One region of the Paenibacillus sp. RC334 genome, then DNA from elsewhere that is predicted to be linked to it. Evidence: riboswitches for the same ligand, from Rfam matches in the RefSeq annotation. Region 1 holds a riboswitch; each other region holds the start of a gene.
What was found. A riboswitch is a leader RNA that binds a small molecule or an ion and turns the genes downstream of it on or off. The one in region 1 is predicted to bind glycine.
Positions count from the first base shown of each region.

Region 2: it holds a riboswitch for glycine, as region 1 does, so the genes downstream of both, sdaAB (L-serine ammonia-lyase, iron-sulfur-dependent subunit beta) here and QMK20_RS20120 (alanine/glycine:cation symporter family protein) in region 1, are expected to answer to the same signal.
Region 3: it holds a riboswitch for glycine, as region 1 does, so the genes downstream of both, gcvT (glycine cleavage system aminomethyltransferase GcvT) here and QMK20_RS20120 (alanine/glycine:cation symporter family protein) in region 1, are expected to answer to the same signal.

Region 1 covers NZ_CP125370.1:4,383,419-4,394,101, reverse strand. The annotation lists gene licT (BglG family transcription antiterminator LicT) at 1-123, opposite strand, end outside; partial or broken gene QMK20_RS20140 (LacI family DNA-binding transcriptional regulator) at 357-1,329, opposite strand; gene QMK20_RS20135 (oxidoreductase) at 1,526-2,566, shown strand; gene QMK20_RS20130 (Gfo/Idh/MocA family protein) at 2,597-3,586, shown strand; gene QMK20_RS20125 (glycoside hydrolase family 1 protein) at 3,740-5,197, shown strand; glycine riboswitch at 5,389-5,465, shown strand; glycine riboswitch at 5,483-5,577, shown strand; gene QMK20_RS20120 (alanine/glycine:cation symporter family protein) at 5,737-7,155, shown strand; gene QMK20_RS20115 (carbohydrate ABC transporter permease) at 7,299-8,126, opposite strand; gene QMK20_RS20110 (carbohydrate ABC transporter permease) at 8,150-9,025, opposite strand; gene QMK20_RS20105 (ABC transporter substrate-binding protein) at 9,060-10,343, opposite strand.
Region 2 covers NZ_CP125370.1:328,113-338,795, forward strand. The annotation lists gene QMK20_RS01565 (Ig-like domain-containing protein) at 1-1,785, shown strand, start outside; gene sdaAA (L-serine ammonia-lyase, iron-sulfur-dependent, subunit alpha) at 1,888-2,787, opposite strand; gene sdaAB (L-serine ammonia-lyase, iron-sulfur-dependent subunit beta) at 2,777-3,466, opposite strand; glycine riboswitch at 3,676-3,789, opposite strand; gene QMK20_RS01580 (DUF6359 domain-containing protein) at 4,003-5,580, shown strand; gene QMK20_RS01585 (ABC transporter ATP-binding protein) at 5,905-6,936, shown strand; gene QMK20_RS01590 (ABC transporter ATP-binding protein) at 6,914-7,840, shown strand; partial or broken gene opp4B (oligopeptide ABC transporter permease) at 7,856-8,825, shown strand; gene QMK20_RS01600 (ABC transporter permease) at 8,865-9,764, shown strand; gene opp4A (oligopeptide ABC transporter substrate-binding protein) at 9,807-10,683, shown strand, end outside.
Region 3 covers NZ_CP125370.1:4,220,915-4,231,597, forward strand. The annotation lists gene QMK20_RS19345 (PTS mannitol transporter subunit IIA) at 1-230, opposite strand, end outside; partial or broken gene QMK20_RS19355 (BglG family transcription antiterminator) at 227-2,306, opposite strand; gene QMK20_RS19360 (PTS mannitol transporter subunit IIBC) at 2,390-3,868, opposite strand; gene gcvH (glycine cleavage system protein GcvH) at 4,385-4,780, opposite strand; glycine riboswitch at 5,080-5,268, shown strand; glycine riboswitch at 5,269-5,365, shown strand; gene gcvT (glycine cleavage system aminomethyltransferase GcvT) at 5,446-6,546, shown strand; gene gcvPA (aminomethyl-transferring glycine dehydrogenase subunit GcvPA) at 6,677-8,032, shown strand; gene gcvPB (aminomethyl-transferring glycine dehydrogenase subunit GcvPB) at 8,029-9,555, shown strand; gene ptsP (phosphoenolpyruvate--protein phosphotransferase) at 9,673-10,683, opposite strand, start outside.

The DNA.
Region 1 (10,683 bases):
ATCATCGACTTGGTCCCCAGCCACCTTTTTGAAGGAAATGCCTCTTCCCATCACGATGACCTCTTTGCCTTTGTCGTTTTTAGTCAACAGGACGTTGTTATTGAGCACCTTCTCAATAATCATTGAAGTTCCCCCCTCCCATCCTTTACCAATAAAAAATGCCTAAGCACAATTCAACACTATTGTTAGCAATAGCACTCAATTGAACTCAGGCATTGCCCGCATCACCGGTCACAATCCTTTATATAGTGCTATTGTAGCACAAAAAAAAGCGATTTCAACATATTTTATTCTTATTCGACAAAAAACATTATAAACACAGGTCCTTTCGCCTAGCCCCTCAGTTAAGCGTTACTCTATGTAGTCGTGCGCTCAATGAGGCTGTATTGCAGGGGTTGCAGCTCCATTTGGCGACCTACGAGCTGAGGGGAAAGCATGTAAAAGGCATTTTGCGCCTGAGCCTCGATTGGATTCTGAACGGTTGTAATGCCCATCGTATGCGAGAGCTCCGTGTTATCAAACCCGACGATCGCCAGATCTTCCGGCACGCTCAGCAGTTGTCTGCGTGCTTCGCAGAGAATACCAACCGCCACATAATCGTTGGAGCACAGAATAGCCTGTGGGAATTCGTCCCGATACTGTAACAAATCGCGCACCACCTGCTCACCATCACGGATGTTATAGATGGAAGATTGATTCCAATGCTGCAATACAGGAAGATTATGCTGCTCCATGATATACGCATAGGCTCGTTGTCTGCTGTGGGTGTTGATGCTGCTTGGGCGGCCAAAGGCATTGGCTATACGAGTATAGCCTTTTTGTATCAAGTGTTTTAGCGCCAGCATGTATCCTTCGTACTGGTCCATGGCGACGGAGCGAATATCGGTATGATCCATTCGTTGCCACGACACGATCGGGCCATACTTGCAATAAGTGCTTAACAAATCGGTATCATTTACACAGGAAATGATGACCAGCGCATCAATTCTTTTTTCTTTTCAGATCTTCGAAGGCCTGAAGCTCTTTCTTCTTGTCTTCTCCCGAAGTATAAATTATCGTTTGAAATTCGTACTGGCCCGCCACCTCTACAAAGCTATTCAGAAATGCGAGAACAATTTCATTAATGGTTGAAGTGATGATGCCAATTTGAAGGGTCTGACCCTTGGATAAGGAAATGGCGTTCCGGTTGGGAACGTAATCCAGCTCCTGCATGATTTTTAAAATCTTACTTCTCGTCTCCCGGCTCACATGGGGGGACTTGTTTAACACTCTGGATACCGTAGCTTTGGAAAAGCCCGCCAGTTTGGCAATTTGATCAAGATTCGACATGCTGCTTCTCCTCACATATGAAAAATATTTGACATGAAACGCGTTACAACGTTTAGGATGCTTATGAGGGCATTACGTCTATTTTATAGCATCTGTCGATGCATTTCAAAAAAACGTTCCTCATGTTGTGGTATTATTCTGGCAATACTTGCGATATCGTAAAGCTAAGCCTTTAGGAAACGAGGGGATTTGCGAAATGACGATTCAAATTGCATATTTAGGATTTGGCAAAAGTACAACCAGATATCATCTGCCCTATGTTCAGATCAGGGACGCCTTTCAAGTATCGAGAGTGTTCACACGCCAAGTGAGGGAGGATATGGAAACGGCCTACCCCGACATTCAGTTCTCGGATCAAATTACGGACGTTCTGGGCGACCCGGAAATATCACTCGTCGTTGTATGTACGCCTTCCTCTACGCATTATGAATATGCAAAATTGGCTCTATCCCATGGCAAGCATGTGCTGGTGGAAAAGCCTTTTTGTGAAAACCTTGAGCAAGCGCAAGAACTGATCCAATTCGCCAAGGAAAATAATCTCATCATCATGCCTTATCAAAACCGGAGGTTTGACAGCGATTATCTGGCGTTCAAGGAAGCACTCCATTCCGGAAAGCTGGGAGACATCGTCGAAATTGAATCCCATTACGATTATTTCCGTCCCAATGCCAGTATGCCCGGCGGCAATCCTGTTAACGGAATGTACTACGGACTCGGTGTTCATACGCTGGACAGGCTCATCGCCTTATTTGGCAGACCGGAGCAAGTCGGATATGACATCAAGTCTATCCGTACTCCTCATGGCGCTGATGATTACAATGAAACTATATTATATTACCCGGACAAAAAAGTGATTGTAAAAACTTCTCTTGTGGTGTGCCTGCCTTACCCGCAGTTCACTATTCACGGCACGAAGGGCAGCTTTGTCAAATGGGGAGATGATCAGCAGGAAACCTGGCTGAAAGCCGGCAAGACCCCGGATGCGGAAGGTTTCGGACTGGATAATCCCGCTTCCTATGGCAAACTTAAATACGTTCCGCCCGGAAGTAGTGAAGCTATCGAGGAAACACTTCCTACGCCAATAGGAGATTATGGACAATTGTATGACTCGTTGTACGAGTCCATTGTGCACGGAACACCCAAGCTGGTTAAGGACGAGGATATTTTGCTGACAATCGAAATATTGGAAAGCGGCTTTAAGCAGCCTTCCCCGTCAATCGTTGATTTCCGGCGATAGGCTCGCCATCAAGAAAGGAAGTTACGCCATATGAAGCTCGGAATGATTGGAACTGGATGGATCAGCACAGAATGGGTTAAAGCCGTGAAGGAAGCTGGCGGCTGGGAAATTACAGCACTCTTTGTTCGAAATAAGGACAAAGGCGCAGCTTTTGCCGCCGGGTGTCAGCTTGAAAACATTACGCTGTATGACAGTTTGGAAGAGATGGCTCAATCCGATATTGATGCCATTTATATTGCTACGCCCAATTCCTTGCACATGCTGCAAGCGCGTCTTTTTTTGGAGCATGGCAAACATGCGATTGTCGAAAAACCGATCAGCCTGACAGAACAGGAATTGCGAGAAGCTTACGAGTTGGCTGACCGAAATGGTTGCTACCTGCTGGAAGCGGTTCGTCATATCCATGAGCCTAATTTTTTGCGCCTTAAGGACAACTTGAAGCGCGTGGGCAATATCCAGGGTGGCACCTTGTACTCCATGCAATTTTCCTCCCGGTATGATCAGTTGCTTTCAGGAGATACTCCTAATATCTTTTCTCTGTCTTATGGCGGGGGTGCATTAATGGATCTGGGTGTGTATTCGCTGTATTTTGCCATTGATTTGCTTGGAGCCCCTACATCAGGCTTGTACCGTGCCAAAAAGCATGAGAATGGCGTGGATTTGGGCGGCCCGATCCTACTGTCGTATCCCGATTTTACACTGGTGATCCAACTGGCCAAAAATGCTGTAACCACCAACCGTGTTGAAATTTACGGGGACCAGGCCACTATGATCTCCAGTGGTGTCTCTGGTATCACGGACGTATCGGTTCTGGATGTCCGTACTCAGGAAACAGATACTGTAAGTACTCCTGAAACTCATCATTTCATGTTTTACGAGGCTCAGGAATTTTATCGGATCATTGCCGAAAAGGACAAAGACCGCTACGAAGAATTGAAGTCATTGAGCATTGAGGTTCAGAAGATCAGCAATGAACTGCGCCATCAAAATGGCATTTATTTTGAAGATGGACAAAAATAACTAAAGAAGGAGGGGATGTATTATAAGTACTAGTAGCTGCCAACCCATGTGAAGTTGCTTACAATGAGGATGGCAAAGGCTGGTCCATTCAGGTCGTTATGGAATACTCCACAAGTGTTTAACATATCCAATAAGAAAAGAGGCTCTCATACTATGACTAAGATATTAAAAGGATTTCCGAAAAACTTTCTGTGGGGCGGGGCAACCGCAGCTAACCAATTGGAAGGCGCTTTTGACGTAGATGGAAAAGGATTGTCCAGTGCGGACGTGATTGCTTATGTACCCAAAGCAGAGCGCACAAACGATCATGCTATAGAGATTTCGTCCGAGCGACTCGAAGACATTTTGTCTGGTAAGGTAAATGCCCGTTTTCCAAAGCGCGAAGGTGTGGACTTTTTCCATCATTACAAAGAAGATATCGCATTATTTGCGGAAATGGGCTTTAAGGTATTCCGCATGTCCATTAACTGGTCGCGGATTTTCCCGAATGGTGATGATGCGGAGCCGAATGAAGCAGGACTGCAATTTTACGATAATGTATTTGACGAGCTGCGCAAGTATGGGATAGAGCCACTGGTGACATTGTCCCATTACGAAACACCGCTAGGTCTGACACAGAAATATAATGGCTGGCTCGGTCGCGAAGTAATACAGCACTACGTAAATTATGCCGAAACGGTGTTTACACGTTATAAGGATAAAGTGAAATACTGGCTGACTTTTAATGAGATCAATGTGATGACGATGAGTCCGTTCACAGGTGGCGGTGTGGTCATTGATCGTGTAGATAACAAGCAGCAAGCGATCTATCAAGCCCTGCATCACCAGTTTGTGGCGAGCGCATTGGCGACAAAACGAGGCCATGAGATTATTCCTGGCTCTCAAATCGGATGTATGCTGGCTCGTATGGAAAGCTATGCACATACGTGTAACCCGGAAGACGTGCTGAAAAGTCAGCATGAAAACCAGATGAATCTGTTCTTTACGGATGTACATGCCCGTGGGGAATATTCAAATTATATGAACCGTTATTTTGAAGAAAATAATATTGTTTTGCACACAGAACCCGGCGATGCCGAAATTCTGAAAAACAACACGGTCGATTACATCTCATTCAGCTATTACATGACCTTGACTGTCTCTGCAGGTCCGGAAGGCGAGAAAGCAGCGGGGAACCTGATTGGCGGCGTGAAAAATCCATATTTGCAATCCTCTGACTGGGGCTGGCAGATTGATCCGATCGGCCTGCGTGTTACGCTGAACACATTATATGACCGTTATCAAAAGCCGCTGTTCATCGTGGAAAACGGCTTGGGTGCATATGACAAGGTGGAAGAAGACGGCTCCATTCACGACACGTATCGCATTGATTATTTGCGCCAACATATCGCTCAAATGAAGGAAGCGATTGCGGACGGTGTGGATCTGATCGGTTACACTAGCTGGGGACCTATCGACCTTGTGAGTATGTCCACTTCCGAAATGTCCAAGCGTTACGGATTTATTTATGTTGATCTGGACGATGACGGTAACGGAACACTGAAGCGCTCCAAGAAGGATTCTTTTGACTGGTACAAAAATGTAATTGCCACCAACGGCGAAGAACTGTAATCCAAGCTAACTGAATATAACCCAATATGGCCTGGGGGCGGGTGCGGCAGAGAACATCATGAGGATGAATCTGGCTGCGCCCGCCTTTATTTTATAGGCTCATCTTAAGATAACCAAACGACTTCACAAATTTTTCACTTGTAAAAAGCTGAAAGTTTTCTGTATAATAAAAAACAATTTCATATGTCTGGTTGATGTTTGCGGGAGATGGAACGTAAGTTCCGACCGAAGGGGCAAAACTCTCAGGTGCTTGGGCTGATTACAGCAACAAGCGGGACCGTAAACGGACAGAACTCTGGAGAGACCCTTAATTGGGCGCCGAAGGTGCACCGCAGATATCATCTGCTTAAACTCTCAGGCAAAAGGACAGAGACGCGAATAACCTGTGACAGGGGATGCCCTAGGCTTTTTTATGAGCTGTTAGTGGCTGAATCCTGCACAAGATGGTTGTATTTTTTCGTGCCTTTAACCTCTCCAGGAGTCGAATCAGCGGATTTGACTCTTTTTTGTTTTTTAATATGCAGGAGGAGCGGGTTGAAATGAATTTGGTACATGTGTTAGAAACGATTAGCAGTTGGATATGGGGGGCCCCACTGATCATTCTCGTTATGGGAACAGGTCTGTGGCTGACCATACGGTTGAAAATGTTGCAGGTTTTCCGCCTGCCTCTGGCGATCAAGCTGATCGGAAAGGCCCCAAATGAAGGTAGTGGGGATGTCAGCAGCTTTGCGGCCCTGAGTACGGCGCTGGCGGCTACAGTAGGTACAGGAAGTATTGTCGGCGTCGCGACAGCGATAAAACTGGGCGGACCGGGTGCTCTGTTCTGGATGGTTGTTGCAGCCTTTTTCGGGATGGCGACGAAATATGCGGAAGGTGTACTTGCAGTAAAATACCGGGTGAAGGATCGGAATGGACAATTTTCCGGCGGCCCTATGTATTATATTGAAAAAGGGCTTGGACGCCGCTTTAAACCGTTGGCGATGCTGTTTGCTTTTTCCGGGATGCTGGTAGCGCTGTTCGGGATTGGAACATTTCCTCAGGTCAAAGCGATTGTATCCTCAACCGAAAACAGCTTCGGTGTTCCACCAATTGTAACGGCATTGATTATTGCTACCCTTACGGGACTCGTTACTATTGGAGGGCTCAAGAGCATTGCCAAGGTATCGACCAAAGTTGTTCCCTTCAAAACAGGCTTGTACGTGTTGATCTGTATGATCGTACTGATTCGGTTCGCCGATCAGATTCCTGCCGCACTCGCGCTTGTGCTGCATTCGGCGTTTTCGACGACGTCTGCGACGGGTGGATTTGCCGGAGCTACGATTATGCTGGCGATGCGCAGCGGGGTAGCCAGAGGGATTTTTGCCAATGAGGCCGGATTGGGAAGCGCACCGATTGCAGCCGCAGCCGCCAAAACCAAATGGCCTGCGGAGCAAGGGTTGATTTCCATGACAGGTGTGTTTATAGATACGATGATTATTTGCGTGATGACCGGGCTGACGCTGCTGGTTAGCGGCGTATGGAGCGGTCCTACCGATGCGGGCTTGATGACGCAGCAAGCTTTCTCCAGCGCATTCCCGCTTGGTGCGGAACTGCTCACAATCATTCTGATTATGTTCGCGTTCACCACGATGCTTGGCTGGAACTACTATGGAGAACGCTGTGTTGAATATTTGCTGGGTGTCAAATGGATTAAGCCGTACCGTTATCTGTTCATTGCGCTGGTTGCCGGAGGCGCGTTTATTAAGCTGGATGCGATCTGGTTGCTGGCAGATATCTTTAACGCCATGATGGCCTTCCCGAACTTGATTGCACTGCTCGGCTTGTCGGGAATTGTAGTTGCAGAAACCCGTACCTATATGGATTCCTTGTATCCTGACAAGAAAAAGGGAATACTTGCAGGTGCCAGTGCAGGAGCAGCCATAGAAATAGAAGAAAAAGGACAAACAGTCAGCTCGTAAAGTCCGATATATCCGGATTTAAGAATATTGACTCTGCAAGATCATTTGCCAGGATAACGAAAGGGAGTGTCCCTCAGCCATTACAGGCTGGGAGGACACTCCCTTTTTGCGTTTTAGAGCAGGATAAAGCTGACTCAGTAAATCTAATCTTTGACTGCTCCAGCTGCAAGATCGGAAATAAACTGGCGGCTAATGAAAAGAAATAAAATGATAAGCGGCAGTACAGCCAACAGGGTGCCAGCAATGACCATCGCATAATCCGTATTGTAAATACCGTTTAATTGGGACAACGCAATCTGGAGCGTAAATTTGCGCTCATCGGTTAATATGATTAACGGCCATAAATAATCATTCCATGCTCCTATGAAGGTGAATGCGCCGAGAAAAGCGAACGCAGGACGTAGAATCGGGAGCGCCACATTCCAATACAGCCGAAAAAAGCTGCATCCATCCATCCGTCCTGCATCCAGCAACTCCTTTGGAATGGATTCCTCTGCATATTGGCGTATCCAGAAGATGCCGAAGGCATTCACCATCCCCGGAATGATTAGAGCTTTGAACGTGCCCACCCATCCAAAGGCGGCCATCATGACAAAGGAGGGGACAAGCGACAGTTGGGAAGGGACCATCATCGTAGCCAGCAGAATGATGAATAATGCTTTTTTGCCCGGAAAATCAAACTTGGCGAATGCAAACCCGGCCAGTGAATCGAAAAACAGCACCAACAGGGTAACGGAGCTGGCTACAAAAAGCGTATTAAAAAAAGCTCCGGCAAAATCAATCTGCTGCAATACTCTCGTCACATTGCTCCAGAAGTGGCTTCCAAACCATAACTGTGGTGGAAAACGATAGATGTCCGAAGTTGTACGGGTAGCCATGACGATAAGCCAGTAAAAAGGAAACATCGACAGAATCATTCCCGTCGACAGCCCGGTATATAAAATAACGGATTTTACACGTGCCTGCATCATGTTGTAGAACCCCCTTTCTGCCGTTATTTTTTGCCTTGTACGAGCTTCCAGTTCACGATGGAGAACAGGGCAATAATGAGGAACATGCCCCATCCGACGGCTGCACCATATCCAAAATAGTTGTTAATGAACGATTCACGATACAGATACAACACAATGGTCATGCCACTTGCTCCGGCACCACCGTCATTACCGACCAGCACCTGCGGCTCGGTGAACAACTGCATTCCGCCAATGGTAGACGTAATTACGGTAAACAGGATGACCGGACGAAGCATAGGAATGGTGATGCGGAAGAAAGCTTGCGCTCCAGTTGCTCCATCTATTTTCGCAGCTTCATACAGCACATGCGGAATACTCTGGAGTCCGGCCAGGTAGATGATCGCGTTATAGCCGGTCCATCTCCATACAACCATGGAGGAAACGGCGATTTGGATCCCCCACGGCACATTAAGCCACTGGATCATAGGCAAGCCCGGGAGTTGCAGCAGGTAATTGAGAAATCCGAAATTATTGGCAAATAAAGCGCCAAAGATGATGGCAACAGCCACAATGGATGTCACGTTCGGCAGAAAAAATCCGACCCTCCACAGGGTACGCATTTTGACAAAAGGTGCATAAAGCAGGAAGGCAATCATCAGTGCAAAAAATAGCATCGGAATCGTTGAATACACCCAGATCGCAAAGGTATTACCCACAGCCTGCCAAAATTCGTTATCTGTCACAAGATAGCCAAAGTTACCCCAGCCGTTATAGGTCATATCTCCGATGCCATCCCATTTGTGAAACGCCAGATATAATGAAAAGCCAATCGGAAACAAGCCGAAGATGCCAAACAGCAGGTAAAACGGCGAGATTGCGGCATATACGGCACGGTGCTTCCATATTTCTTTCAGCATATTGACCACACGCCTTTTTTAAATTTTTGATTTTTTACCGCTGTAATTCCCGTTCGATTCGGTCCATCGTTTCCGTCCATAATGCATCGGGATCGGCATCCTGCTTGGCGACATTGGCAAGGCGACGTGTCACAATGCCGTGAATGACAGGATAACGCTCGCCGAAATAGCTGCTTTTGACATTACGTGCGGAGGCGGCAAAGATCAGTCCGGTGGCCTGACCGCCAAAGAAAGGCTCGGGTGTCTCCATGGCAGGATCGTCATAGACGCCAGGAGTGGACGGGAACAGCCCGATTTTTTGGTAGGCTTCCAACTGGTGTTCCGGGTTTTGCAGCCAGGTCAGGACTTCAAAGGCTTCTTTGGGGTGTTTGCTGGATTTGAGGATGGAAATGAAAGATCCACCCAAATTGCCGTCCCCTCCAGGGGCACGGGCGACTCTCCACTTGCCCGCAGTATCCGGCGCAGCCTCCGTGAGAACTTGCTTCATCCAGATTGCACCTATAAAAGAGGCAACTTTTCCGTTATTGACCGAAGCATTCCATTCGGGGGTCCAGCCATCCGCATTGGCGAGTAGATGCTTCTTGTGAAAAGCCACGGCGGTTTGCCAGCCCAAACGGATATGAGGGGATTGATTACCGATGTAGCTGCCGTCCGGCTTGAAGTACAGGTCTGTATTTTGAGCAAGCATCTGATTGTAAACGTTTACAATATTATCAGCTAAAAACGAACGACTTCCGAGCTTTTGCTGAAGCTGTTTTCCGGCAACCATATAGTCGTCCCATGTGCGAATCGTAGCACTGACCTTTTCAGGATCACTGGGCAGACCCGCCTGTTCAAAGAGATCACTGCGATAGAAGAGGGCGGTAGGGCCTGTGTCCATGGGAAAGGCAATCATGCTGCCATCAGGGGTAATGCCCTGATTCCATTTCCACTCCAAATACTGATCCTTGAATTGATCTGCTCCCAGTGTTCTCAAATCATAAAAACGATCCGCACTAGGAAATAACTCTACCATCCAGTCGTTCAAAGCTACGATGTCCGGTTCACCGGAACGGGCTGCCAGAGTCGTCTTGAGCTTGGCTTTGAAATCACCGCCGATTTTTTGGGTGTTCAATTTAATGTCGGGAAACTGCTTTTCGGCACGAGCGAGTAGTTCATCGTCAATAGAACGGTTCCAGTACCATAATGTAAGCGTTATCTTTTTGTGGTTTGGCAAATTGCTTTCAGATGAATGACTTTCAGAGGACAGAGGGCCGCTACAACCACTAAACATAGTGAGGAAAGCAAGACATAACACCAGCCATCGTACTGTCTTCACGTCATTTCCCTCCTTGCTGTCTGAGTTGGTCTACCTGCTGAACAAGTTGTGAATGGTTTAGCTCCATCATATGAATCTGTTATCCATTTATGTGCATATGCCTTAACCAAAAACAAAAAATTTGAAACGTATATCCACTTGAGCATTTTGCAACAATCCCAAGAGCGATTTCAAATCAGCAATCTATAGATCGAAACGGTTTAGTTGGTCTATCTATTGTACTTTCGAGCGTTGGAAATCGAATGATGCAAAATGCTGACTTAAAAAAGCGCGTGCGTCTCTTACATGAAGATCACACGTGCCTAAGCTCAGGGGTCGGATTACTACATCAACCGTTGTA
Region 2 (10,683 bases), 1.9 Mb from region 1:
TACGGTCAACAAACCGTAACGATTGCTGTGCAGGTAGAACAGGTTAAACGTTTGGATGTCAGTCCATCTGAGGTTTCCCTTTTGCTGAAGGATACCGAGAAGGTCAAATTGACAGCGACCTTCCCGGATGGAACCGTGCAGGATGTTACTGAGTCCGCCGAGTGGAGCTCCAGCAATGCAGCCGTGGCGGATGTACTGAAAGGCACGATTACGGGCTACAGCGCAGGTAAAGCGACGATTACCGGTAAATACGGTACGATGTCTGCTACCATTTCGGTGGATGTCGATCAAACGAATAAGCTGAAAGCCAGCGAATCCAATATTTTTCTCCGTTTGGATGAATCCAAAAAAGTACAGGTTTCTGCGGTGTACCCGGATGGAACGGTAACGGACGTCACGGATAAAGCTACATGGTCCACAAGCGATGAAAAAATTGCGACGGTGACCAAAGGAACGATTATGGCGATTGGAGCGGGTTCGGCTACGGTGACCGCGAAGTATGGCGATAAGACGGTTTCGATTAAGGCAGACGTGGAAACGTCCAGATATCTGGATTTGAGCGAGGACAAGTTGAGCCTGAATGCCAAGGAATCCAAGAAGCTCAAGCTAACCGCGACGTACGTAACAGGTACGGAAGAAGATATCACGGATAAGGCAGAATGGAAATCCAGCAATGAAGATATTGCTTTTGTCAGCAAGGGTGAAGTGACGGGCTATAAAACAGGTGAGGCAACGATCACTGCTTCTTATGGCGGCAAAACAGTCACAGCGACGGTATCTGTGAATGTGCCTGGTGACCTGTCCCTGTCCTCCAAAACAGCAACGATTGATATTGATGAGGATTATGTTGCTACTCTGACCGCTACGTATGCGGATGGTCGTAAGGAAGATGTGACACAGGATGCAGAATGGACTTCAAGCGCGGAAGATGTTGCTTCGGTGTCCAAAGGAACAATTACGGGTAAAGCAGCGGGTAAGGCGGCTGTTACCGCCACTTATAATGGCAAAAAGCTGACCATTAATGTACAAGTCGGTCTCGTAGACCGTTTGGAAACAGACACACGCGTGATTGCGCTTGGTGCCCAGGAAACGAAGCAGTTGAAAGTAACAGGCGTCAAGAGCAGCGGTACAAAAACAGATGTAACCAAGGATGCCACCTGGACTACCAGCAATGTGAAAGTGGTCGAGGTTAGCGAGGGCTTGATCAAAGCGAATGGCAGTGGTAAGGCTACTGTTACAGCTTCTTATGGCAAGCAAAGCATTACATTTACAGTAGAAGTGGATGTAGCGCAACAGATTGAGGCGGATGCTATCGCGTTATCGCTTAAATCAGGAGATCAAAAAACCATCGCAATTGTGGTCAAATCCAGTGATGGCAAAGAAAAGGACGTTACGGCCCAAGCCGAATGGAAAACGTTAAATTATAAGGTAGCTACAGTCAAAAAGGGCCAGGTTACCGCGGTAGGCTACGGTAAAACCAATATTCAAGCGAAGTTTGGCGGGAAATATATCACCGTACCTGTGGATGTCGATACGCTTAAATATTTGCAAACCGACGAAGTCTCGCTGAATTTGAAAGCAGGACAGGTAGCTAAGGTTACGGCTACAGCTACGTATAAGGATGAGTCGGAGAAGGATGTATCCAAGCCGGCAGTCTGGTCCTCGTCCCGAATTATTGTTGCCACGGTCAAAGACGGCAGCATTAAGGCACAGGGTAAAGGTAAAGCTGTGATTACCGTGAAATATGCAGGGAAAACGACGAAGGTACAGGTGAACGTACAGTAAAAAAAAGAGCAAGCATACGTCTAAGGACGACATGCTTGCTCTTTTTTTATAAGGCGACTGTTCTCTCCCCATGTGTTATTTGGGGTGGCAGTCGCCTGAAAGCTACGACTTATCCTTCTTGGCTGGTATGTTGCGCGTAAGCGACTCCGTCAGACGCTTGCCGGTCGGCGTTTGGGCCAGGCCGCCCTTGGCTGTCTCGCGGTGCTTGGACGGCATCGCGCTGCCGACTTCTAGCATCACGTCGATGACTTCGTCAGACGGGATGGCGCTGCGCACACCCGCCAGAGCCATATCCGCGGCGGCAAGCGCGGTCACGGCTCCCAGCCCGTTGCGCACGATGCACGGAATCTCCACGAGTCCGGCGACGGGGTCGCAAATCAGGCCGAGCGTGTTCTTGAGCGCGAGGCCCACTGCATGGATGGCCTGCTCTGGCGTACCGCCGCGCAGCTCGACCATGGCCCCTGCGGCCATCCCGATGGCTGAGCCAATCTCGGCCTGACAGCCTCCCTCCGCACCGGAGATGAAGGAATTGTTGGCGATGACGTAGCCAATCGCTCCAGCGGCGAACAGTCCGCGCACCATATGCTCGTCATCCCAGCCGAACCGCTCCTGCGCGCTGATGAACACACCGGGGATGACCCCGCATGAGCCTGCGGTGGGTGTGGCGACAATGCGACCCATGGACGCATTGACCTCTGACACGGAAAGGGCGTACGCCATGGCGAGTGCCGAGGCATCGCCGGAGCAGGTTTCCCCTGCACGCAAATATTCCGCCAGGCGTTTGCCGTCGCCGCCTGTCAATCCGCTGCGGGATACAGTGTCCTGTGTTTGTCCGCGATGAACGGCCTCCTTCATGACTTCATAATAATCAGCCATTTGGCGGAAGATTTCTTCCTCCGGTGTGTTCGTCTCTTGTACCTGTTCCTTGATCATCAGGCGACCAATCGTAGTGGATTCCTCGGCGCACAAGGCACCTAATTCATGCAGATGGCTAAACCGCATCGGATTCAGCTCCTTTTTTCAAGTTAATCATTTTGATTCCATACATATGAGGCAAAGCCCGCAGCTCGGCAATTAATTCAGCCGGAGCGGGGCTATCGGTTTCAATAGCAGTGAGCGCTTCGCCATCCCGGCCTTTGCGATCCACGTGCATATAGGCAATGTTAATGTCAGCCGCGCCCAGCGCTGAAGTCACCGCGCCCAATGTTCCGGGCTTATCCGAGTGAAGAAGCACCAGCGTAGGCAACTCTCCGGTTAGATTGACCCGGAATTCGTTGAGCTGTTGAACATGAATGTTTCCACCGCCGATGGAGGAGCCTAGCAGCGTGCGCTGATCTTCACCCTTCCATAGCTCGAAGCGGACCGTGTTCGGATGAGGGGCGGGCAGTCCGCTGACAGCGAACTCTACTTCCATCCCGGCCTGCTCTGCACATTGCTCAGCATCCGGAATCCGGTAGTCGTCTGTATCGTAATTCAGCAGTCCGGCAATGAGTGCCAGGTCTGTGCCGTGTCCCTTGTACGTATCGGCAAATGAGCCGTACAGCGTCATGCGGGCACGGTCAGGTTGCACACCGAGCCAGTGCCTGGCAACACGTGCGAGCCGCACCGCGCCAGCGGTATGTGAGCTGGAGGGTCCGGTCATAGCCGGACCGATAATGGAAAATACATCTTTGAAACGCATGGTGTGGCCCCCTGTATGTTTGAATATCATAGTATATGGTGCTGCCGCGCCTTTGCGCGGGTGTGACGGTTTCTAATGCTGACGCAGCATGTAAGCACAAAAAAGGACAGGATAAGGAAATTTCCCTTATCTCTGTCCTCGTTACCTGAGAGTTTCGTGCGGTGTATACCGCCTTACCCCTTGGGTGGCTTGCGCTCTCTCCAGAGTTGCGTCAGATGACGATACATGGACCTGAGAGATTATCCGCCAGCCGGGTGCTGACGTCTTGCTCCTTCGGTGCTGCCGGGATGTGATTCCCGGACAGGCTCTCCCGTCATCTTCATTCGCGTATACCGTTCAACAATTCCTCCTAAGCGTAATGTATGCCATGCCCGGTGTCAATCACAGGTTGGTATTTTACAGAATCAGGAATCTTCTCAATAAAAAAGATTAAATTTTACATAATTATGGATGAAATCAGGAAGGAATTAGAAGGTTGATAGCTAATCTGATAGAGGACAAGCTAATTTATGGAATAATGGGAGGGACATTTACGTATGGTAAAAGGTTTTCGGTTCACAGGTTCACGCTTGAAAGGAATGCTGCATCTGGCGGCAATCGTATCACTGCTGGTAGGACTCTTCGTTCCATTCGGCCAGGTCAAGGCAGAGGGCGCGTTGACGGTAGCGGAAGCGCTTCAGCGTCAAAGCAGCGGAGGTACGGTGACGGTAGAAGGCTACGTCGTCGGACATGCCACTGGATCGAAAACGGCTAATTTCTCTGCCCCATTTGCAAATGATTTTAACGTACTGATTGCGGATCAGGCGAGTGAACGCAATACATCTAATCTGTTAAATGTGCAACTGACATCCGCGTATAGAGGACCATTCGGGCTGTCAGGCCATCCTGAGCTGATCGGCAGCAAAATTCGCGTGACGGGTGCGCTGGGTGCCTATAACAATTTTGGTGGAGTGAAAAGCCCAAGCGCTCTGGAACTGGTAAGCGGAAGCGAGCCTGGGAACCCTGGCGAACCTGATCCTGGTACTACATTGCCGGATGGAAAAGGCAAAAAAGTGCTGTTCGATAATACGCACGCACAGACAGCCGGAGCGGCGGATTGGGTTATAGATGGAGCCTTTTCCGATTTTGCCAGCGGACTGCGTAATGCTGGTTTTACCGTGGACCCGTTGAACCGTTCCATTCCTTTTACCTATGGCGAGCAGGCTATAACGTACGACAAGCTGCGCCCATATGATGTGTTCATCATTGGTGAAGCCAATGTTGCCTTTAAGGCATCCGAGCAAGCTGCTCTGGTTCAATATGTGAAGAATGGAGGCAGTATTTTCTTCATTTCTGACCACTATAACGCAGACCGGAACAAAAACCGTTGGGATTCCTCCGAGGTTATGAACGGCTACCGCCGTGGAGCCTATTCCAATCCGGCCAAAGGGATGACTACAGAAGAAGCTGCATCACCAGCTATGCAGGGACTAACCAGTTCCGACTGGCTGGCAACGAACTTTGGCGTTCGTTTTCGCTACAATGCACTCGGTGACGTAAATGCCACGGATATCGTAGCGGCAGATCAATCCTTCGGCATTACGAAGGGTGTACGTTCGATTGCCATGCATGCTGGTTCTACATTGGCGATTATGGATCCGACCAAGGCTAAAGGAATCGCTTATATTCCTACAGGCACGAAAAAATGGGGCAATGCCGTGGACCAGGGTGTCTATAACGGCGGGGGCCGTGCTGAAGGGCCTTATGCTGCTGTAGCCAAGGTAGGTCAGGGCAAGGCAGCGTTTATCGGTGATTCTTCGCCAGTTGAGGATGCCACGCCGAAATATGTACGTGAGGAAAACGGACAGTCGAAGAAGACGTACGATGGTTTCAAGGAAGTCGACGATTCCACCTTCCTGGTACAAACCGTCCAATGGCTTGCATGGAAGCAGGACTATACGAAGCTGTCCGATGTGGCGGGTCTGACGCTGGACCAGCCAACACAGCTGCTGCCGTTCGAGGAGCCTGCGGCTTCTACAGAACCGCAGCCTGAGCCTTGGGCTGCTCCGGCAGCGGGCTACAAATGGTACGATCCAAGAACGTTCAAGTCCGGCTCCTATGGAGCGGCTTCGTAACCAGCGAAGAGAGTACAATTTGAGCTGGACCAGCCAGTCGCTTGATCCCTTTAAGGGGGTCAGGCGACTTTTTTTGTGCTGAAAATTAACCTGTGGTTGGTTATTTCATTACATTTTGTGCCAGAAAGGTCGCGCTACTGCTGAATCATTGGTTTTTTCAATGATCGTGATAGTCTATTCTTAATTGATATATCCATATACTGGTGATAGGATAAGTTCAAATTATTCCGACTAAATCGGTATGTAATGTTGATGAGAGGTTTAACATCAAGCGTGGCGCGCATAAGCAGGACAAGGCCATGGAGAACGGAGGAAGCATATACATTGAGTAGCGAGCCGGTGTTGGAGATCAAAGGGTTAACGGTATCTTTTCGCATTAAGGATGAATATTACCCCGCAGTCGACCATCTGGATCTGACGGTCAATCCCAATGAAGTGCTGGCTGTGGTCGGAGAGTCCGGCTGCGGCAAAAGCGCGCTGGCGCTTTCGATAGCACAACTGCACGATCTGGAGCGTACCCGCGTGGAGGGACAGATTCTTTTTAAAGGCACGGATCTGAATCGTCTCTCAACAGGGCAAATAAACAAAATCCGTGGAGCAGGCATCGGCATGATTTTTCAGGACCCGCTGACCGCGCTGAATCCGCTAATGAGCATTGGTAAGCAAATTGAGGAAAACCTTGATTATCATACGACCCTCTCTACGAAGCAGAAAAAGGTGCGTGTGCTGGAATTACTGGAGAGTGTGGATATTCCGAATCCCGTACGTGTATACGACCAGTATCCGCATGAGCTGTCAGGGGGGATGCGGCAGCGTGTGATGATCGCCATTGCCATCGCTTGTCGTCCTGCCCTCATTATTGCAGACGAGCCGACTACAGCGCTCGATGTAACCATTCAATCTCAAATTCTCGACTTGCTCAAGCAGCTTCAACAGGAGACTGGAAGCGGCATTATCCTGATTACGCACGATCTTGGCGTTGTGGCAGAGGTGGCGGACCGCGTGGTGGTCATGTATGCCGGAGAAATCGTGGAAAGCGCCAATGTTTTTGAATTGTTCCGACAGCCCCAGCATCCGTATACGCGCTCTTTGCTCGCATCCATGCCGGGATCACATACCAAGGGAGAACCGTTGCACGTCATCGGAGGAATCGTCCCTTCCTTGCAGGATATTCCCCGCAATAGCTGCCGCTTTGCTCCACGTATCCCCTGGATTCAGCATGAAACGCATGAGGATCATCCCCATTTAAGTGAGATTTCTCCCGGGCATTGGGTCCGCTGTACATGTTATCAGCATTTTCATTTTGAAGACGAGGCAAAGGGGGAAGCTGCTCATGGCACTGCTGGAGCTAAATGATCTGAGAGTCCATTATCCGGTGCGCGGTGGTTTCTTCCAGCGTGTGGTCGATCAGGTAAAAGCAGTGGATGGTGTGTCCATCAGCATTGAGGCGGGTCAGTCGTACGGGCTGGTTGGAGAATCCGGCTGCGGAAAAACGACTACAGGAAGGACGATCATCGGTCTAAATAAGCTGACGAGCGGGCAAGTTCTTTTTAACGGAGATGACCTAACGGCCTTAAGCCGTAACAACCTCCATCCGCTGCGGAGAGACATTCAGATGATCTTTCAGGACCCGTATTCCTCGCTCAATCCGCGTAAGCGTGTGCTGGATGTCATCGCCGAGCCGTTGCGGAATTTCGAAAAGCTGAGTAGTGAGGAGGAACGCCGAAAAGTTCAGACGCTGCTGGAAAAGGTCGGCTTGAACGCCGATGCGGCCTACAAATATCCGCATGAATTTTCCGGGGGACAGCGACAGCGGATCGGCATTGCACGTGCGCTCACGTTGAATCCAAAGCTGATCATTGCTGATGAGCCGGTATCAGCGCTGGATGTGTCCGTTCAGGCACAGGTGCTTAATTTTATGAAGGATGTGCAGCGGGAATTTAATTTGACGTATTTATTCATCAGCCACGACCTCGGTATTATCCGCCATATGTGCGACCAAATCGGGATTATGTACCAGGGGCGTCTGGTGGAACAGGGAAGCGAACAGGATATTTATGAGCATCCGCAGCATTTGTATACCCAGCGTCTTATTGCAACCATTCCGAATATAGATCCTGCCAAGCGGCTGGACAATGCTCAAAAAAGGCGAACGCTGTTGTCCTCCTACAAAACAGAGCTGCCCAAACATCTGGATGAGAACGGCAAGCCGTTTGCGCTAAAAGCGGTAAGCCCGTCCCATCAAGTCGCTTTACCATAAAGGGGGGGACAAAATATGTGGAAATTTATACTGCGTCGGCTGCTGATCATGATCCCTCAGCTGTTTGCTTTGAGCATACTTATCTTTTTTCTGGCGAAGGCCATGCCGGGGGATGCCCTGACAGGACTCATAACCTCGACACCCAATTTGAATCCGGCGGCGCTGGAGGAGCAACGGCAAAAATTAGGGCTGAATGATCCGGTGTGGGTACAATATGGCAACTGGCTTGCCCGATTGGCTTATGGGGATTTGGGAAAATCATATGTACATAAAATCGGCGTCACCGATCTGATCGGTAGCCGTCTGGGGAACACGTTCTTTTTGGGCGTAGTGATCCTGATTTTGACGTATCTGATCGCGATTCCACTCGGTGTACTTAGTGGTCGTTATCAGCATAGTCCGCTGGACAAAACCGTGGTGGGTTATACCTATCTCAGCTTTGCGACCCCCTTATTTATACTCGCGTTGCTGCTACTGTACGTGTTCGGCTTCAGGCTTGGCTGGTTTCCGACCAGCGGCAGTGTGGATGTGGGCGTGGAGCCGGGAACCTCGGCATATTACATCAACAAGGCTTACCATCTTATATTGCCAGCGGTTACAGGAGCATTGCTTAGTACGACAGCCACGATTCAGTATTTGCGCAATGAGGTCATCGACACACGGTTAAAGGATTTTGTAAAAACAGCGCGTTCCAAAGGGGTACCTGAGGGGGAAAATCTATTCCCGTCATATTTTCAAAAATTCGCTGCTACCGATTGCTGCCTTTTTGGGCTATGACCTGACGGGAGTGATTGCGGGCAACATTTTCCTTGAATCCATCTTTGGGTATCCGGGGCTGGGTCAGCTATTTCTCCAGTCCATCACCCAACGCGATTTTTCAGTCGTGACAGCGCTGGTGATGATTTCCGGCTTTCTGGCATTGTTGGGAACCCTTTTGTCTGATGTCATCCTGAGCAAGGTCGATCCTCGCATTCGGATCGAATAACGAACAACTTCAGAGGAAGGGGAGGGATGTAAGGTGTCCATACAGGTAGAGGAGGTTTTCACGCCAGAGATTATTCGTAAATCACCATCCAGCTGGTCTGTACTGCGCCGCGAGCTGGTGCGTGACAAAACGGCGCTGGTATCCATCGCGTTTGTGGTTTTGTTTTTGATCTTTATTTATTCATCCGTTCTGTTTGTGAATCAGGATGTAGTTACGACGGTGGATTTGGGCGCGATCCGTGAGGCTCCAAGCTCGGCGCATTGGCTGGGCACGGACCGGGCGGGCAGAGATATTTTCGGTCAGCTGGTCATTGGGGCACGCAATTCCTTCACGATTGGCTTCACGATTACGCTATTATCCGCTGCCATCGGCTTGACGCTGGGACTGCTGGCGGGTTTTTATGGCGGCTTGGTTGATAACATTATCATGCGGATCATTGATTTTATCCTGGTGCTTCCGTTTTTGATGCTGGTGATCGTATTCGTCAGTATTGTCCCCAAGAGCGGCATAGGATCTTTTATTTTCATCATGACCGCTTTTTTGTGGATTGGAAAAGCACGTCTGATTCGAGCCAAGGTACTGTCGGAGCGGGAGCTGGACTATGTGCAGGCCTCCAAAACGCTCGGCACACCCAATTGGAAAATTATCTGGTTTGGCGTACTGCCCAATCTCAGCTCGGTCGTGATCGTCAATCTGACGCTCAGCCTCGCGGGAAATATCGGGATTGAAACTGGACTTTCCTATCTCGGCTTTGGGTTGCCAGAATCCACGCCAAGCTTGGGTACGCTGGTGAGCTACGCCAATGACCCGGATGTATTACAGAATAGCTGGTGGATGTGGTTGCCTGCATCTTTACTTATTTTGGTGCTAATGCTGGCGATCAACTTTATCGGCCAGGCGCTCAAACGCGCCACGGATGCCAGACAACGATTGGGTTAATCGAAGTTCCATAATAAGGACAATGACAAGGAGGGGCTTACAATGGTTAAACGCTGGAAAAAAGGAATTCTGCCTGTTCTATCTGCAATTTTGGTGCTTTCTCTGGCCGCATGCAGCGGCGCGCCTTCCGCTTCAAATGGAGGAAAATCGTCTGATGGTACAGGCGGCTCAGGATCAGACAGCAAGCAGGTGAATGCGACAGCGCTGGCGAAGGCGGTCAAGAATGATAAGGCACCGATTAAGGGCGGTGTCATCAATTATGCACTTGTGTCCGATACCCCTTTTGAAGGAATTTTGAACCCTGTATTTTATGATGGAAACCCGGATTTTGAAGTCTTCCAATTTTTCTACCCTTCTATGTTTTCGATTGATTCCAATCTGAATATTGACGATAAAGGAGCGGCGACGATTTCCTTTTCCGCAGACAATAAGGCGGTGACTGTCAAAATTGATCCCAAGCTGAACTGGACAGATGGTAATCCCGTAACGGCGGAGGACTATGCCTTTTCCTATGAAGTCATCGGTCACAAGGACTACGAGGGTCCGCGTTACGATAGCTTTATGACGAATATTGTGGGTATGGAGGAATATCACGCGGGCAAGGCCAAAACGATTTCCGGCATCAAGGTGTTGAATGAGAAAGAGGTTACCATTCAGTTCAAGGAGCCTAATCCATCGGTGAAATCGGGACTCTGGTCTACGCCACTGGAGAAAAAGGTGTTTCAGAACATTCCCGTGAAGGATATGGCTGGATCTGATCCTGTCCGTAAAAATCCGATTGGCTATGGGCCGTTCAAAATTAAATCTATGGTCACAGGTGAATCTGTGGAATTTGTCAAAAACAAGGATTATTTTCACGGTGAGCCCAAGCTGGATGGCCTTCATTTGAAGGTTGTGAACCCGAATGTCATTACAGAAG
Region 3 (10,683 bases), 160 kb from region 1:
GAGATGCCTGTCGACTGAATAAACGTCTTGGATTCCTTCGTGCCGTGTGGAATAGCCAACCCGTTCCCGATATAGGTAGACACGATCTCCTCGCGTTCCAGCATCTTGTCAATGTACTCACCTGTAATATGTCCGGCATCCAGCAGGATTTGTCCGGCCATGCGAATCGCCTCATATTTGTCTTTGGCGGTTGCGTTCATTTTTACTTTGTCTATCGTCATAATGCTCACGGTAGGTTCCTCCCTGTCCCTAATTTACTGTGAAAAAATTCAGCCAGTTCACTCGATATATAATTGGCGATATGCTCACGGCTACCGTGTTTCAGTAGCGTAACCATGTCTTCCCGAAGTAGTAATGCACTAATCTCGCTCAATACCTCCAGGCTTTCTCTCGGCAGCTCGCGAGGTCCCAACATAAGCAGCACGCAATCTACCTGTTCGCCTGCATCCGCCAGCAGCGGCTCTGCCAGCTTATACAGCGTAAGCGAAGGCTCGCGAATATAGTGGCTGCGCGTATGAAACAAAGCTATGGAGGTATCAGGGATCACCTGACTACCCTGGCGCTCTCTTTCCATGAGCTGTGCAGCAATGCCAGAAGGCTCTGTGACGTTCCCCCCGCCCCGCCTCCAGCATGCAGATAGCCTGTACGGTAGCGCGCATATCCATCCCCTGATTTTCCAGCGTATACACTTGAAATTGCTGTACAATGTGTACAATTTCCTCGAGACTTTTTCGCAGCCCCGTGAGCCACTCCATGCCCTGACCGGGCTGGACGGCCTGCTCCTGCTGCTGATCATTGGGATGCTTGAGTGTAATATGCTGGATAAAATGTCGCAGACGGTCACTCTCCTCCTGCGTCAGCAGCGGGCTGATCTTGAGATAGCGATCCGGTTCCAGCGGTAGCTCCACCGTCGAAATGATCAGATCATAATCCTCTTTCGGAATCCGCGCCGCCTCGTACCATGAGGCCCTATCCACGATTTTGATCTGTGGCAGCTCCTTGGCGAGCCTTGTTGCCAGCAGCCTGGATGATCCAATGCCGCTCGTGCAGACGACGATGGCCCGCACCTCCCGCCGCAATTGTCGCAGCCGCTCCAGCGAAGCGCCGAAATGCATGACGAGAAATCCGATCTCTTCATCCGGCACTTCCATTTCTGTCATGCCCGCCGCAGCCTTCTTCACCGAGTCGAACAAGCTGCCGTAATCCTTGCGGATTTGCTGGAGCAGGGGATTACGGATGGATCTGCCTTCCTTCAAACGTTTGAGTACCGGAGCCATATGGGCAATCAGTCCTTCACGCAGAACACGATCCTCTGCCAATGGCGTGTCTGTCTCTTCCTCTACACGACGAATCAACTCATGAACCGACTCCAGCAGTACGAGATCATCCAGCGGCAGCAGCCGGGTTGAATGATCCTCGGCATCACGGAATAGCAGTCTGAAATAAGATCGTTCCGGCTCTGGAAAATCAATATCCAGCGCCTCTGACAATTCCGTGCATATGCGTTCCACCATAGCTGTGCGCAGCATGATATTCTCATCCGAATCTGTTTTGGAATACGAGAGACGATGATCCACAACGTATCCGAGCCGCAGACGTGCCAGCGAAACGCAAATTTGAATCAACAGCTCCATATATTTGCTTTCCACCATGTTTTTCAGCCATTTCTCATGGGGCTGCCAGAGGGCATTTTCCACGGTCAGCAGGTTCTCTCTGCCAATCATCTCCAGCAACTTGTCAGCGACACGTGTCACAGGACGAAGCTCCTCCCGGCTGGAAAACAGATCCGATTCATCCAAATACTCTAGAGCCAGCTCGGAAATCGCCCGTCTTTTGTCCGTCTCCCGGCCTGTAATCTCGACGCCGTACCCGCGTCTGCGCACAAGCACGAGTCCCCGTTCCACGATCCAGCCTTGCAATTCGTCCAGATCATGACTGACAGTAGTTACTGCGACCTTCAAATCAGCAGCCAGCGCCAGCAGCTTGATCGGCTCCTGTGTATCCAGCAGCATACAGAGAACCACGATCTTTCTTTCCTCAGCCGAATATTCGTCCGACTTCGTATGCATCAATTGCTCCCGCAGACATACAAGCTGAGCCGGGTCGGCATCCACATAGATACCAATCCCTGATTTTTTCTCCAGCTTTACCTCATGAGCCGCTAACCAATGCTCGACTGCACTGAGTTCCCGGTGAACCGTCCTTGTGCTGACATTAATCTTCGTGGCAATTTCCCCGGCCGTTACCTCTTGGGACTGCTCCAGAAGATATTCCACGATGTCACGTTGTCGTTTCGTAATATTCATAAGCGCATACCGTTCCTTCCCAAGCTCATCCCTTCCGCAGAACACACGAACTGCATACAAGGCGGCCTGACTACTACAGGGGATTAAGAATCGGATTTCAGACGTTCCACCAGCGCTTCGTATTCAGGACTCTTCAGGAAATTATCAATAGAAATATGCTCGGCATTTGGAGCCACCGTTTTAGCCCGGTCCGTCAACGTTTTTTGCGTAATAACAATATCCGCATCCTGCGGAATCTCACTGATTGCCGTGTTCGTTACCGTGACATCCACATCCGCCTGCTTCATTTTTTTGCGTAAAATCGAGGCGCCCATAGCGCTTGAGCCCATACCTGCATCACAGGAAAAGACGATCTTGTTCACATCTGATTTATCCTTGACCGTTTGAACTTCACCAATCTCCGCAGCCCGATCAGCTTCGCGGTTATCTTCCGTTACAGTGGTATTTTCGCCTGCAGCCTTGCTTTGAGTTTTCATATCCTTCATGCGGGATGCCGCTTCCTCAAGCCCCTCTTCTTTTTGCTTACCTGTCTTGAGTAACACAGCAGCAACAGCAAACGATACGACCGCAGCAGCAATCACACCGCTCAGCATTGGCAAATATCCGCCTTTTGGCGTCATCAGGAAATAAGCGATGATACTACCCGGTGAAGGAGCTGCTACCAGTCCGGCACCTGTCAGCATGAAACAGAACGTTCCCACCACACCCCCTGCTATAGCAGCAAGAATCAGAATCGGCTTCATCAAAATATAAGGGAAATAAATTTCATGAATCCCGCCGAAAAAGTGAATGATAACCGCGCCAGGAGCCGACGACTTCGCAGGGCCTTTACCAAACAGGCAGTAGGCCAGCAAAATACCGAGCCCTGGTCCAGGGTTCGATTCAAGCATGAACAAAACGGATTTGCCTGTTCTTGAAGCCTCCTCCAGCGCAATCGGACTCAATACTCCGTGGTTCAGTGCGTTGTTTAGAAATAATACTTTTCCGGGCTCAATAATGAGGTTGACGAGCGGCAAAAGCCCTGCGTTCACGAGGAACTGTACCCCTGCTGACAACACTTGACTGATAATTTGTACAAACGGTCCGATTGCCACATGAGCAAGCAGCGCTAAAATCGCCCCGATAATCCCTGCCGAGAAGTTATTGACCAGCATTTCAAAGCCTGATTTAACTTTGCCGTCAATCGCTTTGTCGAATTTCTTCAATATCCATGCAGCCAGCGGACCCGCTACCATCGCGCCGAGGAACATCGGAATGTCCGCCCCGACAATGACACCCATCGTCATAATGGCCCCGATCACACCTCCGCGCTGTCCGTGAATCATTGTGCCACCCGTATAACCGATCAGCAGCGGCAGCAAATAATTTTTCATCGGATCAACCAGTTGTGCAAAACCCTCATTCGGGAACCATCCGGTCGGAATAAAAAGTGCCGTGATCAATCCCCACGCGATAAAGGCCCCCATATTGGGCATAACCATACCGCTGAGAAAACGACCGAAACGCTGTACGGCAACGCGAGCGCCTCCGTTTGAATTGGACTTTGCGTCCACTGTGCTCATATTCATATCCTCCTTATAGGTCAGTATTTTGCATCATTCGATTCCCAACGCTCGAAAGTACAATAGATAAACGAACTAAACCGTTTCGATCTATCTATTGCTGATTTGAAATCGCTCTTGGGATTGTTGCAAAATACCCAGGTAATAAGCATCACTACCTTTTCTTAAAATTCATACTAAATGACAACGCTATCTTCATCAACGAAATGAAAACGTACTTTCGTCATGAACGTTGATGACAACATTTAAATTTAAGATAAACAGGCGCGAAATCATTAGGCATAATTCCTCTTAATGTGGCCTGAAACGTTAGAATTTAGTCGAGAAACCATGCGTCATCTATACCATTTCTATACAAGGAATATCCTCCAAACAAGGGAAAAAGAACGTAATTACGCTTGCCAAAAAAGACAGCAAAAAATAGCCGCTATGCCCAATCATCGCGACTATTTTTATACAAAACCGAGTGGACAAACGCCACTCTTATTCAGTTATCCAACCTAATTTGCCCCATTATTACTCATTGGCAGTCAACTGCTCGTACTGATCCGCAGACAGCAGCTTGCTTAATGATTCCTCTACATCTCCTCCAATCTCCACTTCGATCATCCAGCCTTTTTCATAGGGAGACTCGTTCACCAGCTCAGGCGTACTTTCCAGCGCTTCATTCACCTTCAACACCGTTCCCGTCACCGGAGCGAACAGGTCGGATACTGTCTTTACCGATTCAATAGTACCGATCTCTGCCCCCTGCTCAATCGTTGCTCCCTCCCCAGGCAGCTCCACAAAAACGATATCCCCCAGCTGATGCTGTGCAAAGTCCGTAATACCGATTCGTACCGTTCCATCCTCTGTGCGCTGAACCCACTCATGTTCCTCTGTGTACCAAAATTGCTGCTTCACTTCACTCATCCTGCTCGCCTCGCTTCCATATGGATTACATCGTTTCGCCTACCCGTCTGTGACAGGTTAAGATTATGACAACAAGAACTCTCATGTCAATAATACTAACAAAAATATTTCACATTTCTCCATATATCGTTCTAACTAAAAATACGGCAGGATATAACAAACGCTTACATATCCTTATTTATGAATAAAATGTTTTATAAAATGATGTTGATGACATTTTTGTTGACATTTCAAATAAATTTGCGTATTAATGGGTTATAACAAGTGCTTTTAGAAATACCCGATAACTGTAAACGCGGATGAACGTGGAGGGAGAGACTGCCAAAACTCGCATAGCTGTTGCCGCCTGTGAAAACAAGGTAGCAAGCGAGTCGGATCAAGCTGTTACCGGCAGGGCCGGATGACGTATAGCTGATCCAAGGGCAGCGCCGAAGGAGTAAACCTGCACCGCAGGTGAATCTCTCAGGCAAAAGGACCTCTGCCGGACGCATCTCTGGAGAGCATTCGCCATACAGGCGGATCACCCAAGGGGAAACCTGGTACACACCGGGGTAACTCTCAGGTATCAAGGACAGAGCTGAAGAAAAGTGTGTGGACTGCCGTCCATACGTTTTTTTCAGCCTGTCTTTTTTGTTTAGCTGATCACACTGGATAGGAGTGAAAAAATGACTAACTTGCGAAAAACGTCGCTGTATTCCTCCTACGGCACGCTGCCGGGGGTTCGTTGCATTGATTTTGGCGGCTGGGAGCTGCCTGTACAGTTCAGCGGCATTCAAAAGGAGCATGAGGCTGTCCGACAACGTGCGGGATTGTTCGATGTATCGCATATGGGTGAATTCCTGGTCGAGGGCCAGGAAGCCGAAGCATTTCTGCAACAGGTGACGACGAACGATGTCAGCCAATTGGAGCCGGGCCAGGCCCAATATTCGCTGCTGTGTTACCCGGATGGAGGTGTAGTAGACGACCTGCTTGTTTACCGCAAAGGGCCGGAGCGTTACATGCTCGTTGTGAACGCCTCGAATATCGACAAAGATTGGGATTGGTTGCTTCGCCATGCTCCTGCATCCGTTCATCTGGAAAACGTATCAGATGCGGTAGCACTGCTGGCATTGCAAGGACCTGAAGCTGCGCGTATTGCCGCAGCCGTGACAGACACGGACATTACGAAGCTGGCATCCTTCCGATTCAATGAGGATGTGCAATTGTTCGGGGCAAAAGCGCTCGTCTCCCGCACCGGATACACGGGGGAAGACGGCTTTGAATTTTATGTGCCCACGGCGGATGCACCGGCAGTGTGGGACGGATTGCTTCGCATCGGTGAGCCGTATGGTCTGGTTCCCGCCGGACTTGGAGCCAGGGATACGCTGCGCTTCGAGGCACGGCTACCGCTGTACGGACAGGAGTTGTCCGCTACCATTTCGCCACTGGAAGCTGGTTTAGGCTTCTTCGTCAAGCTGAATAAGGGAGATTTTATCGGGAGAGAGGCCCTGCAACGTCAGAAAGAACAAGGTATTCCCCGCAAGCTGATCGGACTGGAAATGCTCGACCGCGGCATCCCGCGTGCCCATTATCCCGTTTTTGCGGAAGGACAGCACATTGGCGAGGTCACAACGGGAACCCAGTCGCCCACCTTAAAGCGTAATCTGGGTTTGGCTCTGGTGGACAGTCATTTCAGTTCCCTATCCACACCGCTGGAGGTCGAGATTCGTGGCAAGCGCCTGCGCGCCGAGGTGGTAGCAGCGCCCTTTTATAAACGTCCACGCTGATTTAAACGCTCGTCTTACTATAACTATCGTGATCCGTTACTAACCGCTGCCCAGTGGGCAATCGTTTATTAATCATTTGTTAATCGTTTTACGTTTTTACGATCTTGTTGGTTGAAAGGAGCCAGACCCAATGAAACAACACCGCTATCTTCCCATGACCGAGCAGGATCAAGCTGAAATGCTGCGCGTGGTCGGCGCATCGTCCATCGACGATTTATTCAGCGATATTCCCGAGGCGATCCGGTATAAGGGGGAGCTGCTCCTGTCTTCTCGGTTAGACGAAAGAGCCTTAACCCGCCACTTATCAGGACTGGCCGGGCAAAATGCCAATACTGACACGCACGCCAGCTTTCTCGGCGCAGGGATTTACGATCATCATATTCCATCCGTCATCCAGCATATCACTTCACGCTCGGAATTTTATACGGCCTACACTCCTTATCAACCGGAGGTAAGCCAGGGCGAGCTGCAAGCCATCTTCGAATTTCAATCGTATATATGCGAATTAACAGGCATGGCTGTAGCCAATGCCAGTATGTATGATGGAGCGACTGCGCTGGCAGAAGCGGGCTCATTGGCCGCCGCTGCCACCCGCCGCAAGCAGCTTATCGTATCGCGGACCGTCCATCCGGAGGCACGTCAGGTGTTGGCTGCCTATGCACGCGGGCTGGATTTGGATGTCGTGGAGATCGACTGTGCAGATGGTGTAACTGACGTGAAGGCATTAACGGCGGCCATATCGGAGCAGACGGCGGCAGTTTTGGTCCAAAGCCCTAATTTTTTCGGGGCCGTGGAAAATCTGAAGCCGATGGCTGACCTGATCCATGCGCACAAGGGTCTTATGGTCGTCAGTGCCAATCCACTGGCATTGGGCTTGCTGGAAGCGCCCGGCAAGCAGGACGCGGATATTGTCGTAGGAGACGCGCAGCCGCTTGGCATCTCCTCCTCCCTCGGTGGCCCAACCTGTGGTTACTTTGCCGTTTCTCAGGCGCATATGCGCCGTATCCCCGGCCGTATTGTGGGCCAGACCACAGATCGCAACGGTAAACGCGGCTTCGTGCTGACCTTGCAGGCACGGGAGCAGCATATCCGTCGGGAAAAGGCCACCTCTAACATATGCTCCAATCAGGCACTGCTCGCTTTATCTGCCTCTGTGTATTTGTCCGTCATGGGTAGACAGGGCATCGCGGAAGTAGCCGAGCTAAACCTGCACAAAAGCCGCTACGCATTGGAGCAACTACTCGGCTTGAAGGGCGTGACTGCCTCCTTTACTGCACCCACCTTTAACGAGTTTGCCCTGCGGTTACCTGAGGGTACCGATATGAATAAACTGCAAGCCGGATTGCTTGCTGCCGGATTTATCGGCGGCTACGATTTAGGGCGAGATTATGAGGAATATGCAGGTCACTTGCTGATTGCCGTGACAGAGCAACGAACAAAGGAAGAGATCGATCAATTCGTGCATACCTTGGGGGGATTGCTATGACGCATACTACAGGACAAGATCAGGGTACACCGAATCCAGAAGTCGAATCCAGTCGGAATCAGATGAAAAAGCATGAGCAGGCGCTCATTTTTGAATTGAGCAGACCGGGCCGTATCGCCTATTCCCTGCCTGAATGCGATGTTCCCCGGCGTCCGGTGGCAGAGCTTTTGCCGGATTATGCGCAGCGCAGCGAGCTTGCGGCATTGCCCGAGGTATACGAAGTAGACGTTATTCGACATTATACTGCACTGTCACGGCGTAATTTTGGCGTGGACAACGGATTTTATCCGCTCGGCTCCTGTACGATGAAATACAACCCCAAGGTGAATGAGGATGTCGCCCGTTATGCAGGCTTCGCCAAAATCCATCCGTACCAGCCGGAGGACAGCATCCAGGGGGCCATGGCGCTGCTCCATACGCTTCAAAACGATCTGGCCGCGTTAACCGGCATGGATGCCGTCACCCTTCAGCCCGCCGCGGGCGCCCATGGCGAATGGACCGGGCTGATGATGATCCGCTCCTACCACGAAGCGCGTGGTGAGCGGCGTACCAAGGTGCTCGTGCCGGATTCCTCGCACGGAACGAACCCCGCCAGCGCCACTGTGGCAGGCTTCGAAACGGTCACCCTCCCCTCCACACCGCAGGGGCTGGTGGATCTGGACGCGCTGCGTCAAGCCGTGGGCAACGACACCGCTGCGCTTATGCTGACCAACCCGAACACGCTCGGGCTGTTCGAGAAGCAAATCGCTGACATTGCCGCGATTGTGCATGAAGCGGGTGGCCTGCTCTACTATGATGGCGCGAACTCCAACGCCATTATGGGGATCACCCGCCCCGGGGATATGGGCTTTGACGTGGTGCATCTCAATTTGCACAAAACGATGAGTACCCCACATGGCGGAGGCGGACCCGGCGCGGGACCTGTGGGGGTAAAGCAGCGGCTCATTCCGTATTTGCCCAAGCCGCTTGTCGTGCGTGATCCACAGGGCACGTACCACTGGGACCGAGAACAGGGCGATTCCATCGGACGGGTCAAAGCCTTTTACGGAAACTTCGGTATTCTCGTCCGTGCCTATGCCTATATCCGCAGCTATGGCCCTGACGGCTTGAAGCGGGTATCCGAATGTGCCGTACTTAATGCCAATTATATGATGCATCGGCTGGCTCCGCATTTTGACATCCCTTATCCAGGCTATTGCAAACACGAATTTGTGATGTCCGGACGGGGCTTAAAGAAATTCGGAGTGCGTACACTTGATGTTGCCAAGCGATTGCTCGATTTCGGCTACCATCCGCCTACGATTTATTTCCCGCTGAATGTAGAGGAATGTATCATGATCGAGCCGACAGAAACGGAAAGCAAAGAGACGCTTGATGCCTTCATTGACACCATGATCCAAATTGCGCGGGAAGCGGAGGAAACGCCTGAATTGGTGCTGAATGCTCCATATACCACTCCAGTCACGCGACTGGACGAAGCAACTGCAGCTCGCAAGCCTATATTGAATTGCTCATGCAGCTAAAAGCAAACTCCAATTTGGGGCATACAAAAAGGCCGGTATCTGTTAGATACCGGCCGCTGTATGTAAACAGCAATTTTTGTTGGAAAAAGATATACCTTGAAAATGTGATACCCTTCCTTAGCCTTCAATGCTTTGAACCAATTCAACAACCTGCTCGGCTGTTTGCATGTCCAAAGCTTTTGCAGCCAGTTTCTCCATGTCCGCGCGGGACAATTTCGAAATTTGACTGCGTGCTGGCAGAATGGAAGTAGCACTCATGCTGAACTCATCGAGTCCCAGACCCAGCAGCAATGGAATTGCTGTTGTATCCCCTGCCATTTCACCGCACATACCAACCCAACGTCCTTCACGGTGAGCGGCATCAATAACCATTTTCACCAGACGCAGAATGGATGGGTTATATGGTTGGTACAAATAAGATACCCGTTCGTTCATGCGATCCGCTGCCATCGTGTACTGAATCAGATCGTTCGTACCGATACTGAAGAAATCAACTTCTTTTGCGAATTGGTCAGCCAATACCGCTGTAGAAGGAATTTCTACCATGATGCCCAACTGAATTTCTTCAGATACGGCTACACCCTCGGCTACCAGCTTTTCTTTTTCCTCCAGCAACACAGCTTTGGATTCACGGAATTCGTTCAGCGTAGCAATCATCGGGAACATGACCCGCAGGTTACCATGTACACTTGCCCGCAGCAAAGCACGCAATTGAGTACGGAAAATGTCCTGACGGTCCAGACACAGACGAATAGCACGGAATCCGAGGAACGGATTCATTTCCTTCGGCAGATCCAGATAAGGAAGCTCTTTGTCGCCACCGATGTCCAACGTGCGAACTACAACCGGTTTGCCTTCCATTCTTTCCAGAACGGTTTTGTATGCTGTGTACTGTACTTCTTCGGATGGAAGCTTATCGCGTCCCATGTACAAGAATTCAGTACGATACAGGCCGACGCCTTCGCCACCGTTATCCAGTACACCAGCTACATCATTAGGCGTACCGATATTGGCTGCCAGTTCGACATGCACACCATCGACGGAAACCGTAGCTTCGCCGCGCAGCTTCCGCCACTCTTCGCGTTGCTTGTCGTATGCCACCTGTTTAGCCTGGTATTCAGCAACGAT